3 regions of the Kosakonia sp. YIM B13571 genome follow, and region 3 is predicted to be linked to each of the others. Evidence: riboswitches for the same ligand, from Rfam matches in the RefSeq annotation. Region 3 holds a riboswitch; each other region holds the start of a gene.
The links. A riboswitch is a leader RNA that binds a small molecule or an ion and turns the genes downstream of it on or off. The one in region 3 is predicted to bind thiamine pyrophosphate.

Region 1: linked by a shared signal. The riboswitch ahead of thiM (hydroxyethylthiazole kinase) and the one ahead of thiB (thiamine ABC transporter substrate binding subunit) in region 3 are both predicted to bind thiamine pyrophosphate.
Region 2: linked by a shared signal. The riboswitch ahead of thiC (phosphomethylpyrimidine synthase ThiC) and the one ahead of thiB (thiamine ABC transporter substrate binding subunit) in region 3 are both predicted to bind thiamine pyrophosphate.

Annotation. Positions count from the first base shown of each region.
Region 1 is NZ_JBHZPL010000003.1:112,434-117,280, reverse strand. It holds gene ACFX4O_RS08970 (mandelate racemase family protein) at 1-99, opposite strand, end outside; gene fbaB (class I fructose-bisphosphate aldolase) at 335-1,387, opposite strand; gene thiD (bifunctional hydroxymethylpyrimidine kinase/phosphomethylpyrimidine kinase) at 1,538-2,338, opposite strand; gene thiM (hydroxyethylthiazole kinase) at 2,335-3,117, opposite strand; TPP riboswitch at 3,152-3,248, opposite strand; gene ACFX4O_RS08950 (autotransporter outer membrane beta-barrel domain-containing protein) at 3,380-4,847, opposite strand, start outside.
Region 2 is NZ_JBHZPL010000019.1:5,444-10,290, reverse strand. It holds gene thiC (phosphomethylpyrimidine synthase ThiC) at 1-1,537, opposite strand, end outside; TPP riboswitch at 1,623-1,788, opposite strand; gene rsd (sigma D regulator) at 1,903-2,406, opposite strand; gene nudC (NAD(+) diphosphatase) at 2,490-3,263, shown strand; gene hemE (uroporphyrinogen decarboxylase) at 3,303-4,367, shown strand; gene nfi (deoxyribonuclease V) at 4,377-4,847, shown strand, end outside.
Region 3 is NZ_JBHZPL010000005.1:182,196-187,042, forward strand. It holds gene thiP (thiamine/thiamine pyrophosphate ABC transporter permease ThiP) at 1-603, opposite strand, end outside; gene thiB (thiamine ABC transporter substrate binding subunit) at 579-1,562, opposite strand; TPP riboswitch at 1,593-1,693, opposite strand; gene sgrR (HTH-type transcriptional regulator SgrR) at 1,730-3,385, opposite strand; gene sgrT (glucose uptake inhibitor SgrT) at 3,473-3,625, shown strand; gene ACFX4O_RS14830 (sugar efflux transporter) at 3,763-4,847, shown strand, end outside.

The DNA.
Region 1 (4,847 bases), on a different contig from region 3:
GGCCTGCGTTTCCGGCCCAGGATGCGAGTGCCCGGCGCTGTCGGAAACGCGACGCGTAGGATGCTGAAAGACGGTGACATTCACTGATTCAATTTTCATTACAGATCCTTGGTATTTTTGAAAAGCTGTTTCATAAGAAAATATATGCACAAAAATACGCCGCATCCTCGGACAATTTCCGCTAAGCGACCGCCATTTTTTGGGCATGCGCACGACGGTACGTGACATTTTTCACAAAAGATTACGGAAGTGTGATGAAGATCGGGAAGGGAATTGAGCAGAAATGAAATAGCGTTTTTACTTTACCCTCCCCGCGGGGAGGGTAAATGACGCATCAGGCGATGGTCACTTTCTCGTCAAGATAGACATCCTGCACGGCGTTAATCAGCTTCACGCCATCGGCCATGGTTTTCTTAAACGCTTTACGGCCAAGAATCAGCCCCATGCCGCCCGCGCGTTTGTTGATAACCGCCGTACGAACGGCGTCGCCCAGATCGGTGTCGCCGCCCGCCGCGCCGCCGGAGTTAATCAGCCCGGCACGGCCCATGTAGCAGTTCGCCAACTGGTAACGCACCAGGTCAATCGGGTTGTCGCTGGTCAGTTTGCTGTAAACGCGCTCATCGGTGTAACCGAAATTCACCGCTTTGTAGCCGCCGTTATTTTCCGCCATTTTCTGCTTCACAATATCCGCGCCAATGGTGGTGGCAATGTGGTTCGCCTGGCCGGTTAAATCAGCAGAAACGTGGTAATCCACGCCATCTTTCTTGAATGCGGAGTTACGCAGGTAAGCCCACAATACGGTCACCATGCCGAGTTCATGCGCGCGTTCAAAGGCGGCTGAGATCTCCTCAATCTGGCGGCGAGACTCCAGCGAGCCAAAATAGATCGTTGCCCCGACGGCGACCGCGCCCATATTGAACGCCTGCTCAACGCTGGCATACAGCGTCTGGTCATATTCGGTGGGGTAGCTGAGCGTTTCGTTGTGGTTCAGTTTTACCAGGAAGGGAATGCGGTGCGCATAGCGGCGCGAAACCGAGGCCAGCACGCCATAAGTGGATGCCACACAGTTACAACCCGCTTCAATCGCCAGTTCGACAATATTCTTCGGATCGAAGTAGAGCGGGTTGGCGGCAAACGACGCGCCTGCTGAGTGCTCGATCCCCTGGTCGACCGGCAAAATAGACAGATAGCCCGTACCCGCCAGCCGCCCGTGGTTATACAGCGTCTGCATATTTCGCAGCACCGCTGGCGGGCGGTTGTTGTCGACCATCACGCGATCAACATAATCATGTCCCGGCAGGTAGAGTTGGTCGGCAGGAATGGTCATACAACGGTGTTGCAAAAGGCTGTCGGCGTCTTTGCCAAGTAACTGCACAATATCAGTCATAGCTATGCTCCCGTAAGCTTCGCACAAAGCGAATTGGATTATCCTTACCTGTCTGACGGCAGGCAGAGATAAGCCTGGTTCGCTCACGCCAGATTTTCCACCGCTGGCCATTTTTTCAGCATTATCTGCTGGCACGTTTCGTATACCGGTTTACCACCATTGATGGAAATGATGCACCGGTCCAATGCCGTGCCCCACTTCCAGCGTATCCGCCTGCGCCAGCGCCGCCGTTAACCACTGTTTCGCTTGCGCGACGGTAGATGCCCAATCGTTATGACGCGGGCGCAGCGCCGCCAGCGCGGCGGAGAGCGTGCAGCCTGTGCCGTGGGTGTTTTTCGTTTTTACGCGCGGGGTGGTAAAGCGCAGCGCACCCTGGCGGGTAAACAGCCAGTCCGGGCTTTCGGCGTCATCCAGATGGCCGCCTTTCATCAACACCGCTTCACAACCGAGCGCCAGCAGCGCTTCACCCTGCGCATGCATCTCTTGCTCGCTGCGGGCATGGGGTACATCGAGCAGCGCAGCAGCTTCCGGCAAATTAGGCGTGATAAGTGAAACCTGCGGCAGTAAATGCTGGCGCAGTGCGGCAACCGCCGACGGCGATAACAGCGGGTCGCCGCTTTTGGCGAGCATCACCGTATCCAGCACCACATTGCGCACCTGGTAGCGCCGCAGCCGCTCCGCGACGGCTTCAACAATGTCCGTTTCTGCCAGCATGCCGATTTTGGTGGTGTCGATACGCACGTCACTGAGCACGGAATCAAGCTGCGCGGCGACAAAGTCAGGTTCAATGCGGTACACCGATTGCACGCCACGGGTGTTTTGCGCCACCAGCGCGGTGATCACCGAACAACCATATGCGCCCAGCGCCGAAAAGGTTTTCAGATCTGCCTGAATACCCGCCCCACCGCTGGGGTCGGTACCGGCAATGGTTAACGCGTTGATGCGCTTCATGCTTTGCCTCCCAGCGCATACAGCGCATCCAGAAAAGCGGGAACAAAACTGCCCGGTCCGGTGCTTTTCGCGCAGGCCAGGCTACCGGCTTGCGCCATAAATGCACAGGCCGCGGCGACATTCTCCAGTTTATCGCCCGGCAACGCGCAACTGGCAGCTACCACCGCCGAGAGCGCACAGCCGGTGCCAACCACGCGTGTCATCAGCACATCACCGCCGGTTACCATCAGCACGCGCGACCCGTCGGTGATGTAATCCACTTCGCCGCTTACCGCAACAATCGCCCCGCTTTGTCGCGCCAGCGCCTGCGCGGCTGGCAGTGCCGCACTGGCAGTATCGGTGGTATCAACGCCACGCCCGCCTGCGCTCATGCCGGCCAGCGCGAGGATTTCCGAAGCATTACCCCGAATTGCCACCGGACGCAGCGCCAGCAGTTGCTGGCAGAATTCAGTGCGTAACGTGAGTGCGCCAACGGCGACCGGATCGAGTGTCCAGGGTTTATGCGCGGCATTCGCGCTCTCCACCGCCGATCGCATTGCTGTGGCGCGTTCGCGCGTTAAGGTACCAACATTAATGAGCAAGGCATCGGCGATGGCGCTGAACTGCGGCGCTTCTTCGCTATCAATCACCATCGCGGGTGATGCGCCAAGCGCCAGCAGCACGTTAGCGGTAAAGGTTTGTACGACGTCATTGGTCATACAGTGCACAAGGGGAGAACGACGGCGGAATTGCTGTAACGCATGTGCGATTTGCACACGATCAAGCAGGTCAGGTTGCATGGTTTCGCTCCTGCCCGGCGTGAAGAAGGGATGCCGGGCAGGCATCTGACTTCCCTACGCTGGCATTATCCAGATCAGGTGGTACGGGTATTTCTCAGCCTTCACAAAGAAGGGCACCCCGAGTCATTTAAAAATCAATACGTTGTGGTTAACAGCTTATTAACCGCCACTCAGGATAATGCGCGCGCCGGGTGTTGTAAACCGGCCTTCCTGCAAAAGCGACACATGCGAGCAAGCCCTGTAGCGTAAGGCGTACGGACAACTATTTGAATTCATAACGAACGCCAAACGTCGCTTGCGTACTGCTATAACCGTGACCGCCGAGTTGGTGGCCGACATTGCCCCACAGACTCAGTTGCGTGTTCAACCTGCCGGTCATGCCGATTTTCACTTCGCCGACATTCTCCGCGCCCGCCTGGCTGATGGTTTCACCATCCATACGCGTGGCGAAACGCTGCGTGTTGTGGATCCAGTTGGCTTCGATAAACGGCTGTAACCTGCGCCCGTTGTCATTATCCTCACTGCCGTAGCTGTTCAACCAACTGCGGATCCCGAGCCGCGTTTGTAGCGCGTTACTCCCATCGCCGCTGATGCGCGTACCGTTTGCTTCGCGGTGATCCTCAGCTTTTACTCCCATCCAGATAGCCTGCGCCTGCGGCTGGATGTGCCAGATTGTCCGCGAACCGTTGCTGGCGGAAAACTCCGCGGCTTTCCAGTTCCAGGCGGTTTCAACGGACGCACTGACACCTTTCGCGTGATACGCCTCGGAAGAGAGTTCCTCACCGCTGACTGAATTCGTAAACCAGCTATATTGCGCCCAACTGCCCACATACAGCCCGGTTTTATTCACTTCGTCGGCATACCATGCACCGTATGCGCCTGCCGTGTAGCCGTTTACCCGACCGTAGGCATCGTAACCGCTGATGTCCGAGTGCGTTTTGCTGTGGTTGTTTCCGTATCCGGCCATCACTCCCACGCGCCCGCGTCCCTGGCGGCCGTCGCTCCATTGCACCAGGTCACCGCCCAGCATCACCACATACTGAGTCGACTCGGTTTTCAGTTGCCCGCTGTCGTCATGCGAGCGGTTACGCGATCCCGCCTGATGCATCCACATGCTGCTCTCTGCGGTATCGCCCTGCTGCCCGTTATCGGTCTGGGTTTCGCTAACGCTATCCTGCAAACGGATGGCAAACATGCGGTTGGCTGCCGCCAGGTTTTCCGTGTAGCTTCCCCCTTCCGGTCGGTTAACCGGCTTAGTGGATTGCGGTGGCGTCGGTTGTGATGGCGTCGGGTCAGGATCGGGCTGCTCGGGCTTGGTCGGCGGCTGCTCCGGTTCGCTCGGTGGATCTTCGGGGTCGATCGGCGGGTCAGGCGGCAGGTCTTCTTGCAACTGGTTGCTTAAAAACCAATGTGCATAATCCTGCCCGTTACCGCGCACCAGCATATATTCATACGCGCCCGCAACAATTCGCCCCTGCTGAGTGAATCGCCCGGCTGAGTGTCCGTTAACCTGGATGAGCTGGATCCCGTTCAGCGTTTGCTTGCCCATGCCGCCGACATTGTTAACGCTGACCTTAGTCGTACCGCTGGTATCGCCTTCCACCCGCAGCGTTTCCGTTGCGGCGCTGTCATCCGCCAGAACGGTGTTGAAATTAATCACACCGTTGCTGCCCTGGTAATCCCCCTTCACCACCAGTTGATTACCCGGCGCTTTGCCGCTTGTTGCCGCA
Region 2 (4,847 bases), on a different contig from region 3:
GCCCCTGTTTGACGTCCTCTTTGTTCGGCAGGCCAAGGTGCTCTTTCGGCGTGACATAACAGAGCATGGCGCAACCAAACCAGCCAATCATCGCCGCGCCAATGCCGGAGGTGAAATGGTCATAACCCGGCGCGATATCGGTGGTTAGCGGCCCCAACGTATAGAACGGCGCTTCGTGGCAGTGCTCCAGTTCTTCAGTCATGTTGCGACGGATCATCTGCATCGGCACATGCCCTGGGCCTTCAATCATCACCTGGACGTCATATTCCCAGGCGATTTTGGTCAGCTCGCCGAGTGTGTGCAGCTCGGCAAACTGGGCTTCGTCGTTCGCATCCTGAATGGAGCCAGGGCGCAGACCATCGCCAAGCGACAGCGAAACGTCATAGGCGGCGCAGATTTCGCAGATCTCGCGAAAGTGGGTGTAGAGGAAGTTTTCCTGATGATGGGAGAGGCACCATTTCGCCATGATCGAGCCGCCGCGCGAGACAATGCCGGTCAGACGCTGCGCAGTCATTGGCACATAGCGCAGCAGTACACCGGCGTGGATGGTGAAGTAATCCACCCCTTGCTCCGCCTGCTCCAGTAGCGTGTCGCGAAACGCTTCCCAGGTGAGATCTTCGGCGATCCCGTTAACCTTCTCCAGTGCCTGGTAGATCGGCACCGTCCCGATTGGCACCGGGCTGTTACGCAGGATCCATTCGCGGGTTTCGTGGATATAACGCCCGGTGGATAAATCCATTACCGTGTCCGCACCCCAGCGCGTCGACCAGACCAGTTTTTCCACCTCTTCTTCGATGGAGGAAGTCACCGCTGAGTTACCGATATTGGCATTCACCTTCACCAGGAAGTTGCGGCCAATAATCATTGGTTCCGATTCCGGGTGGTTAATATTGGCCGGGATAATCGCCCGTCCGGCGGCGACTTCATCACGCACGAATTCCGGCGTGATATTTTCCGGCAGCCGCGCGCCAAAACCTTCGCCCGGATGCTGCCTGCGCAACACTTCGCTGCGAATGCGCTCGCGGCCCATGTTTTCGCGAATGGCGATGAACTCCATCTCCGGCGTGACGATCCTTTTGCGGGCATAGTGCAGTTGCGTGACGCAGTGGCCTGACTTCGCGCGGCGCGGCGTCAGTAAACCGCTAAAACGCAGTTCGTCGAGGCCGTCATCAGCCAGCCGTTCGTTGGTATAGGCAGAGCTGCGCTGTTCCAGCGTTTCGCTGTCATCGCGGGCGTCAATCCATGGTGCGCGCAGTTTCGCCAGCCCTTGCTGGACATCAATCGCAATGTCGGGATCGCCATACGGGCCGGAAGTGTCGTACACCGGCACCGCCTCGTTCTCTTCAAACTGCGGGTGTTCTTTTGTGCCGCCGGTAAGCGTCGGGCTCAGCTGGATTTCGCGCATCGGAATACGGATATCGGGTTGCGAACCGGTAATGTAGATGCGGCGCGAGTTGGGGAAAGCGGTGCCTTCCAGCGTGTCGATAAAGTGTTGCGCCTGGGCGCGTTGTTCACGGCGTGTAAGTTTTGCAGACATAGCTCATTCCAGAATGTAAAGGATATGGCTTGTCAGACGACGGATGGAGTAATGGCAACAAACCGCCCGTGAGGGTGGTTGATGTGAATGGATTACTCTTGTTCCCTTCGCAGGTTTTAACCTGATCAGGTTCCGCGGATCCCGAATTAACGGTCTCAGCCTTTTACACTTCATCTTTCGCACTGTGTCTGTGTTGACTACGTTCGCTCACCCCAGTCACTTACTTGATGTAAGCTCCCGGGGATTCACGAACTTGCCGCCTCAACGCATCGCGAATGATGTTGTGGAAATATAGGCACTCCGACAAGAAAAACCCGTCCGAAGACGGGGACTGCTTTTTAAATTACGCGTTAATGTTTAAGAACTCAAGCCGGTCGCGCGACACCGCTTTCGTCGTTGGCGCTCTCTTTGATGTTGTTATCAAAGGCCAGCACGATTAACTTGTCTTCGAGGGTAAAGCGGGCGGCCAGCGCTTCACCGATGTCGGAGAGCGCTTGCTGGAACTCCAGACAGTTATCGTCATCGATGGCGTTTTCCAGACTGGAGTCGTAATAGTTCATGATTTCTACTGTATTCGCCTCAAGCATTGGGTAAAGCTGCGTCGCCGCTAAAAGTGGGCTGCTCCCTTCCAATTCGTTGCTGATGCGTTCATAAATATTGAAGTGACCTGCGGAAAGGTATTCCACCAGGCTGTGGCAAAAATCGTCCAGCGCTTTTTCGTTAAGCTGCATGTAGGACCCTTTGCCAGGTTTAATGCCAACCAGATTGTAATAAGAAACAAGAAGTTGCTTACGCGCTTGCAGCCAATGGTCGACAAGTTTGTTACTTCCTCCAACGCGCTCTGTCAGGCTTTCTAACTGGTTTAGCATAAATGGCTCCGCAAATATGTAAGATCAAAACGATGTAATAATAATGTTAATAACATGCCTGTAAAGCGAAGGTAGTGCACCTAATGGTACGTATTATTGAAGCACACGATCAGGGCTGGTGGATCGTCAGCCATGAACAAAAATTATGGTTGCCAGGTGGAGAATTACCACACGGCAAGGCAGGAAATTTCGATCTTGTGGGGCAGAGCGCGCTTCACATCGGCGAGTGGCAGGGCGAAGCGGTATGGATGATCCGCCAGAATCGTCGTCAGGATATGGGATCAGTACGCCTGCTTATCGATCAAGATGTGGGGCTGTTTCAACTCGCGGGTCGCGGCGTACAACTGGCGGAATTTTATCGTTCACACCAGTTTTGTGGCTACTGCGGACACACAATGCACCCAAGTAAAACTGAGTGGGCAATGCTGTGCGATCACTGCCGCGAACGCTATTACCCGCAAATCGCCCCTTGCATCATTGTCGCCATTCGCCGTGATGACAGCATTTTGCTGGCGCAGCACACGCGCCATCGCAATGGCATTTACACGGTGCTCGCCGGGTTCGTCGAAGTGGGCGAAACCCTTGAACAGGCGGTGGCGCGTGAAGTGATGGAAGAGAGCGGCATCAAAGTGAAGAATTTGCGCTATGTCACTTCGCAACCGTGGCCATTCCCGCAATCGCTGATGACTGCGTTTATGGCGGAATATGACAGCGGCGAAATCCACATTGATCCGAAAGAGCTGCTGGATGCGGGCTGGTATCGCTATGACAATTTACCGCTGTTGCCGCCACCGGGTACGGTTGCGCGCCGCCTCATCGAGGATACGGTGGCGATGTGTCGGGCAGACGACGAATAAGGTGTATATACTGGCGGCCTGACGCTTGAGGAACTGACAATGACCGAACTGAAAAACGATCGTTACCTGCGCGCGCTCCAGCGCCAGCCAGTAGATATAACGCCGGTGTGGATGATGCGCCAGGCAGGCCGTTATTTACCGGAATATAAAGCGACCCGTGCGCAAGCGGGCGATTTTATGTCGCTGTGCAAAAACGCCGAGCTGGCCTGTGAAGTGACGCTACAGCCGCTGCGCCGCTACCCGCTTGATGCGGCGATCCTTTTCTCCGACATTCTTACCGTGCCGGACGCGATGGGGCTGGGCCTCTATTTTGAAGCCGGTGAAGGGCCGCGTTTTTCCTCGCCCATTACCAGTAAGGCGGACGTGGACAAATTGCCCGTGCCAGACCCGGAAAACGAGCTGGGCTATGTGATGAATGCCGTGCGCACTATTCGCCGTGAGCTAAAAGGCGAAGTGCCGCTGATCGGCTTTTCCGGCAGCCCGTGGACGCTGGCAACCTATATGGTGGAAGGCGGCAGCAGCAAAGCCTTTACCCTGATTAAAAAAATGATGTACGCCGAACCGCACACGCTGCATGCGCTGCTGGATAAGCTGGCGCAGAGCGTCACGTTATACCTGAACGCGCAGATCCGCGCGGGCGCGCAGTCGGTGATGATTTTCGATACCTGGGGCGGCGTGCTGACCGGGCGCGATTATCAGCAATTTTCGCTCTACTACATGCATAAAATTGTCGATGGCCTGCTGCGTGAAAACGAAGGTCGTCGCGTACCGGTGACGTTATTCACCAAAGGCGGCGGCCAATGGCTGGAAGCGATGGCAGAAACAGGCTGTGATGCGCTGGGCCTCGACTGGACAACCGATATTGCCGATGCGCGCCGTCGCGTGGGTCATAAAGTTGCGCTGCAAGGCAACATGGACCCGTCTATGCTTTACGCGCCGCCTGCGCGCATTGAAGAAGAGGTCGCGACGATTCTCGCGGGCTTCGGCAAAGGCGAAGGTCACGTGTTTAACCTCGGTCACGGCATTCATCAGGATGTCCCGCCGGAACATGCAGGAGTATTTGTCGAGGCGGTGCACCGTCTTTCGGCCTCCTGGCATCAGTAAGGAGAGAGTATGGATCTCGCGTCACTACGCGCACAACAACTTGAACTGGCTTCTTCGGTGATCCGTGAGGATCGTCTGGATAACGATCCGCCCACATTGATCGGCGGGGCCGATGTCGGTTTTGAGCAGGGTGGAGAAGTGACGCGAGCGGCGATGGTGCTGCTCTCCTGGCCCTCGCTGGAGTTGGTTGAATATCAGGTGGCGCGTATCGCCACCACCATGCCTTATATCCCTGGTTTCCTCTCGTTTCGCGAATACCCGGCGCTGCTGGCCGCGTGGGAACTGTTGTCGCAAAAACCCGATTTGCTGTTTGTTGATGGCCACGGTATTTCTCATCCGCGCCGTCTCGGCGTTGCCAGCCATTTTGGCTTGCTGGTGGATGTGCCCACTATCGGCGTGGCGAAAAAGCGGCTGTGCGGCAAGTTCGAGCCGCTGGCGGACGAACCGGGTGCGCTGTCTCCGTTGATGGATAAAGGCGAA
Region 3 (4,847 bases):
CGCGGCAACTGGTGGGATCTGGCGGCGTAACCACGGCCATTCGACAAAGCGGAAAAACGCCCAGCTGCGCATACCGAGTTGCGCGGCCAGTTGCCGTTGCTCGCCGGGGATCTGCTCCAGCGTTTGCAACAGCAGGCGCGAGGCCATCGGCAAATTAAAAAAGACATGCGCCAGCAGAATACCCTGCAAACCATACGGCGAGAACGTCCACTCCAGACCCAGCGCGTGCCAGAGCGTTGCCAGCCAGCCCTGGCGGCCATACACGCTGAGAATGCCGAACACGGCGACCAACACCGGCAGGATCAAGGTCATGGCGCACAGGCGCAGTAATGCGAGACGGCCTGGGAAACGCCGCCGATAAAGCGCGCGGGCAAGAAAAATCGCCGGTACGACCGAGAGCAGTGCCGAAAGAAACGCCTGCCAGAAGGAGAAACGCACCACATGCCACAGGTAGCGGTCTTGTAAAAAATCAGCCAGCCCGCTAACGGGGGCGTTTTGCCACAGCGCAAGAAACGCTGCCAGCGCCACCGCCACCATCAGTGTGGCGGCGGTGAGGCCGGGCAGCAGCCAGCCAGCAATCAATGGCTGACGGCGCGTTGCCATGCATTGATCCATGTTGCGCGCTGGTTCGCGACTTCCTGCGAAGAGTATTCCAGCGAGGGTTGCGGTTTCACCAGTTGGTCAAAGCCCGCGGGCAGCGTCACATTGGTGACCGGATACATCCAGTTACCGCTCGGGATGGTGTTCTGGAAAGCGGGCGACACCATAAATTTCAGGAATTTTTCCGCCAGTTCCGGCTGTTTGCTGGCTGCGGTACGGGCGGCAACTTCGACCTGCAAATAGTGACCTTCGCTGAAATTCGCTGCCGCGTAGTTATCTTTTTTCTCTTCAATGAGGTGATAAGCCGGAGACGTGGTGTAGCTCAGCACCAGGTCGCTTTCGCCTTTCAGGAACAGGCCATATGCTTCGCTCCAGCCTTTAGTGACGGTGACCGTTTTAGCTGCCAGCTTCTGCCAGGCTTGTGGCGCGTTGTCGCCATAGACTTTCTGCATCCACAGCAGCAGGCCGAGGCCCGGTGTGCTGGTGCGCGGATCTTCGTAGATAACGCGCCATTTCTGATCGCTTTCCACCAGTTCCTTCAGGCTTTTCGGCGGGTTTTTCAGCTTGTTTTTATCATAGACAAACGCGAACCAGCCGTAATCGAAAGGCACAAAGGTGTCGTTCTTCCAGCCCCCAGGTACGTTAACCGCGTCGGTAGCAACGCCGCTTTTGGCGAACAGTTTGGTTTGTGTCGCAGCTTCCAGCAGGTTGTTATCCAGCCCCAGCACCACGTCGGCTTTGCTGTTTTTCCCTTCCATACGCAGGCGGTTAAGCAGCGAAACGCCATCTTCCAGCGCCACGAATTTCAGCTCGCAGTTGCAGTCGCGTTCAAAGGCTTTTTTTACCGCAGGCCCAGGCCCCCAGTCGGCAGAAAAAGAGTCGTAGGTGTAAACGGTCAGTACGGGTTTTGCAAAAACAGGCGCTGCGATCAGCAGCAGGAACGGCAGTGATTTTTTTAACACTTTGCACCTCAAAATGGGTGGCAAAGGATTTTGAGAGGTAGCCTCAAATCCCTTCGCCGGCGTTATCCGGATCAGGTTCGACGGGTATTTTCTCAGCACACGCGCATGGCGCAGCACCCCGTTGAGAACGCCGCTATTGTAATGATTTGGTAAAAAATGCGAAAGCCTTATGGATCCGGTGGCGCAAACCAGGCGGATTTAAAGTCGAACCAGCCCAGCGTGTTCATACGCAGTCCACGCATGGTGCGCTGTCCCTGAATCCTCAGCCAGTGGTGGATCAGCGGTACGATGGCTTTGCTGGCGAGCAATTGTTGCGACCAGACGGCAAGATTCATCTCCCCGTTGCGCCATTTTGCTGCATCCGCCTGCCAGTCAATCGGAATGCAGTGCTGTAGCAGCGGTACTTCGTAGAGGTTCGCGAACACCGAGAAATCCAGCGGTAGTGTGAAATTAGCGCTGTTGAGCCAGATATCGCTTTCGGCGTCGCCCCGGTGCCATTCGTCGTAATCCACTTCCTGCACGATGAGCTTCACGCCGTGTTCAGCGAGCAGCGTGCTCATGGTGCGTGAAAGCGCCTCGTGTTCATTGTGTTCGCGATAGAACGTAATTGTCAGCGTTTCCAGACCCGCCGGTTTTTCGCCTCCTCCGGGGCGCGCGTGGTGCCAGCGCGGCAGCAGACCATAAGCCGGGAACCAGTAGCGCTGATACTGCTCATTGGCGTGCCACAACAAATTGGTAGGGGAGAGCACATGGCTGACCCACTCTCTGACCGCCGGGTTCGCGCCACGGCTGGATCGTGCATCAAACAGCAGGTAATAACAGCCTTCTTCAAGGCGGCTTTCCACCGCTTTTTCGCCGTCGGTTGGCCCTTCAAGCGTCAGGCCATTGGTCGGCTCGTCGTTGAGATCGGGCAGCACCCAAACGTTAACTTCATCGATTAAGGCGCGAAACCCGAAGTAGTCATCAAAGGCGTGGATTTTCAACTGGTTGCTCGTATTGCGTGTTACGGCATAAGGGCCGGTGCCAATCGGCTGGCTGGCAAAGTTGCTCATCGAGTTCCACTCGCGCGGCAAAATCATGGAGGGAACATGACCCATTAACCACGGTAACCAGTTATCCGGCTGGCTGAGGTGAATATCCAGCGTCCACGGCGTTGGCGAAAGCACTTCGCGGATATGCGAGTAGAGCGGCAAGGCGTTCGCGCGCTCGAGGGAGGCAATCACATCGCTCATTTCCAGCTCGCGGCCGTGATGAAAGTGGATGCCGGGGCGCAAATAAAAACGCCAGTGCAAAGGGGAAATGAGCTTCCAGTGGTGAGCGATATCCGCTTCCAGTTCCCCGTTTTCCTCATTTATGCGCGTCAGCGCACTGAAGATTTGCCGCGCCATATGGGTTTCGGAACGGCGCAATGCGCTACCTGGTAGCAGGTTGCGCAGCGGACGGTAGTAAAGCACTCGCAGGATATGCCGCCCCTGGCGAAAGCTCCGGCCGAGATGCGAAACCAGCATCTGGCGCACGGCTGTTTTATCCCCGACCAGTTGCACCAGTTGATCAATGCGATCTTGTTCTAGCAGGTCTTCGGCGCGCTGTTGCTGGAGTGCCAGGCCGGTATAAAGGAAGGTGAGGCGTGAACGTTTGCCGCGGCCCGCTTCCGCATCCCACGTCAGCCAGCCACGCTGCTGCATGGTGTTAAGCAAGGTGCGCATATGGCGGCGCGAACAGCTAAGCAGCTCCGCCAGCTCGTTGAGCGTGGTTTCTTGTGACTTCCCATCGCAGCATTGCCACAGACGGATGAACTGTTGTTGCAGGCGGCCAGATGACATAAAAGAGGAACTCCTGACAAAAACTCAGCAATTTATTTATCCCTATATTAAGCCAATACTTCTCTGCGATGAAAGCGAGGAGGTCATATGCAGAGATCATCCATACGACGGTTTTATCTGGACTATTTTCGCGCCACGCAGGATGCGTGCTGGCTCGCCCGCCTGAGCGTACGGCAGCGCCTGAAAATGCTGGAAGAACTGATGCAGTGGGAAGTGACAACGCCGGTCTCGAAAGACTGAATCGCTGAAATCATGTGTGACTGAGTGTTAAGTGCGAATGCACCCGCCAGCAAAACGTTTTTTGCTGGCTTTTTTCGTTTATGCTGGCAGCCGCATTTTTCGCTTTCACTTTTTCCCGCTTTAACAAGGAAATGCTCATGCTCGGATTAATGACGATGGGACGCCGGCTTAATGGTGTTTACATCGCTTTTATGATCGTCGCCTTTATGATGGGAGTGGCCGGAGCGCTACAGGCGCCGACGCTCAGCCTTTTTCTGAGCCGGGAAGTGGGCGCCGAGCCGTTCTGGGTTGGGCTGTTTTATACCGTCAACGCGATTGCCGGGATCGTTGTCAGCCTTGGGCTGGCAAAGCGATCCGACAGCCAGGGCGACAGGCGCAAGTTGATCCTCTTTTGTTGTCTGATGGCAGTGGGCAATGCGCTGTTATTCGCCTTTAACCGCCACTACCTGACGCTTATCACCTGCGGTGTGCTGCTGGCGTCGCTGGCGAATACCGCCATGCCGCAGCTTTTTGCGCTGGCGCGCGAGTATGCGGACAGTTCCGCACGCGAAGTGGTGATGTTCAGTTCTATCATGCGTGCGCAGCTCTCACTGGCGTGGGTGATTGGTCCACCATTGGCCTTTATGCTGGCGCTTAATTACGGCTTTACGGCAATGTTTTCCATAGCTGCCGGGATTTTCGTTATCAGCCTGGCGCTGGTGGCGTTCTGGTTACCTTCGGTGGCGCGCGTTGAGCAACCCGCCGATGTTGTGGTGACGCAGGTGAGCGGCTGGAGCAATAAAAATGTGCGCATGCTGTTTATTGCCTCTACGCTGATGTGGACCTGCAACACCATGTACATCATTGATATGCCTTTGTGGATTAGCCTTGAACTGGGACTGCCGGACAAACTGGCCGGGATTTTAATGGGCACGGCGGCGGGGCTGGAGATCCCGGCGATGATCCTGGCCGGGTATTTTGTCAAACGCATTGGCAAACGGCGCATGATGGTCACCGCTGTCGCAGCGGGCGTGCTGTTCTACCTTGGCCTGAACTTTTTCCATAGCCAGGTGGCGTTACTGTTCCTGCAACTGTTTAATGCGGTGTTTATCGGCATTATTGCCGGGATTGGCATGCTGTGGTTTCAGGATTTAATGCCGGGGCGGGCAGGTTCGGCGACAACGCTGTTTACTAACAGTATTTCGACTGGCGTGATCCTGGCTGGGGTGATTCAGGGGGCGCT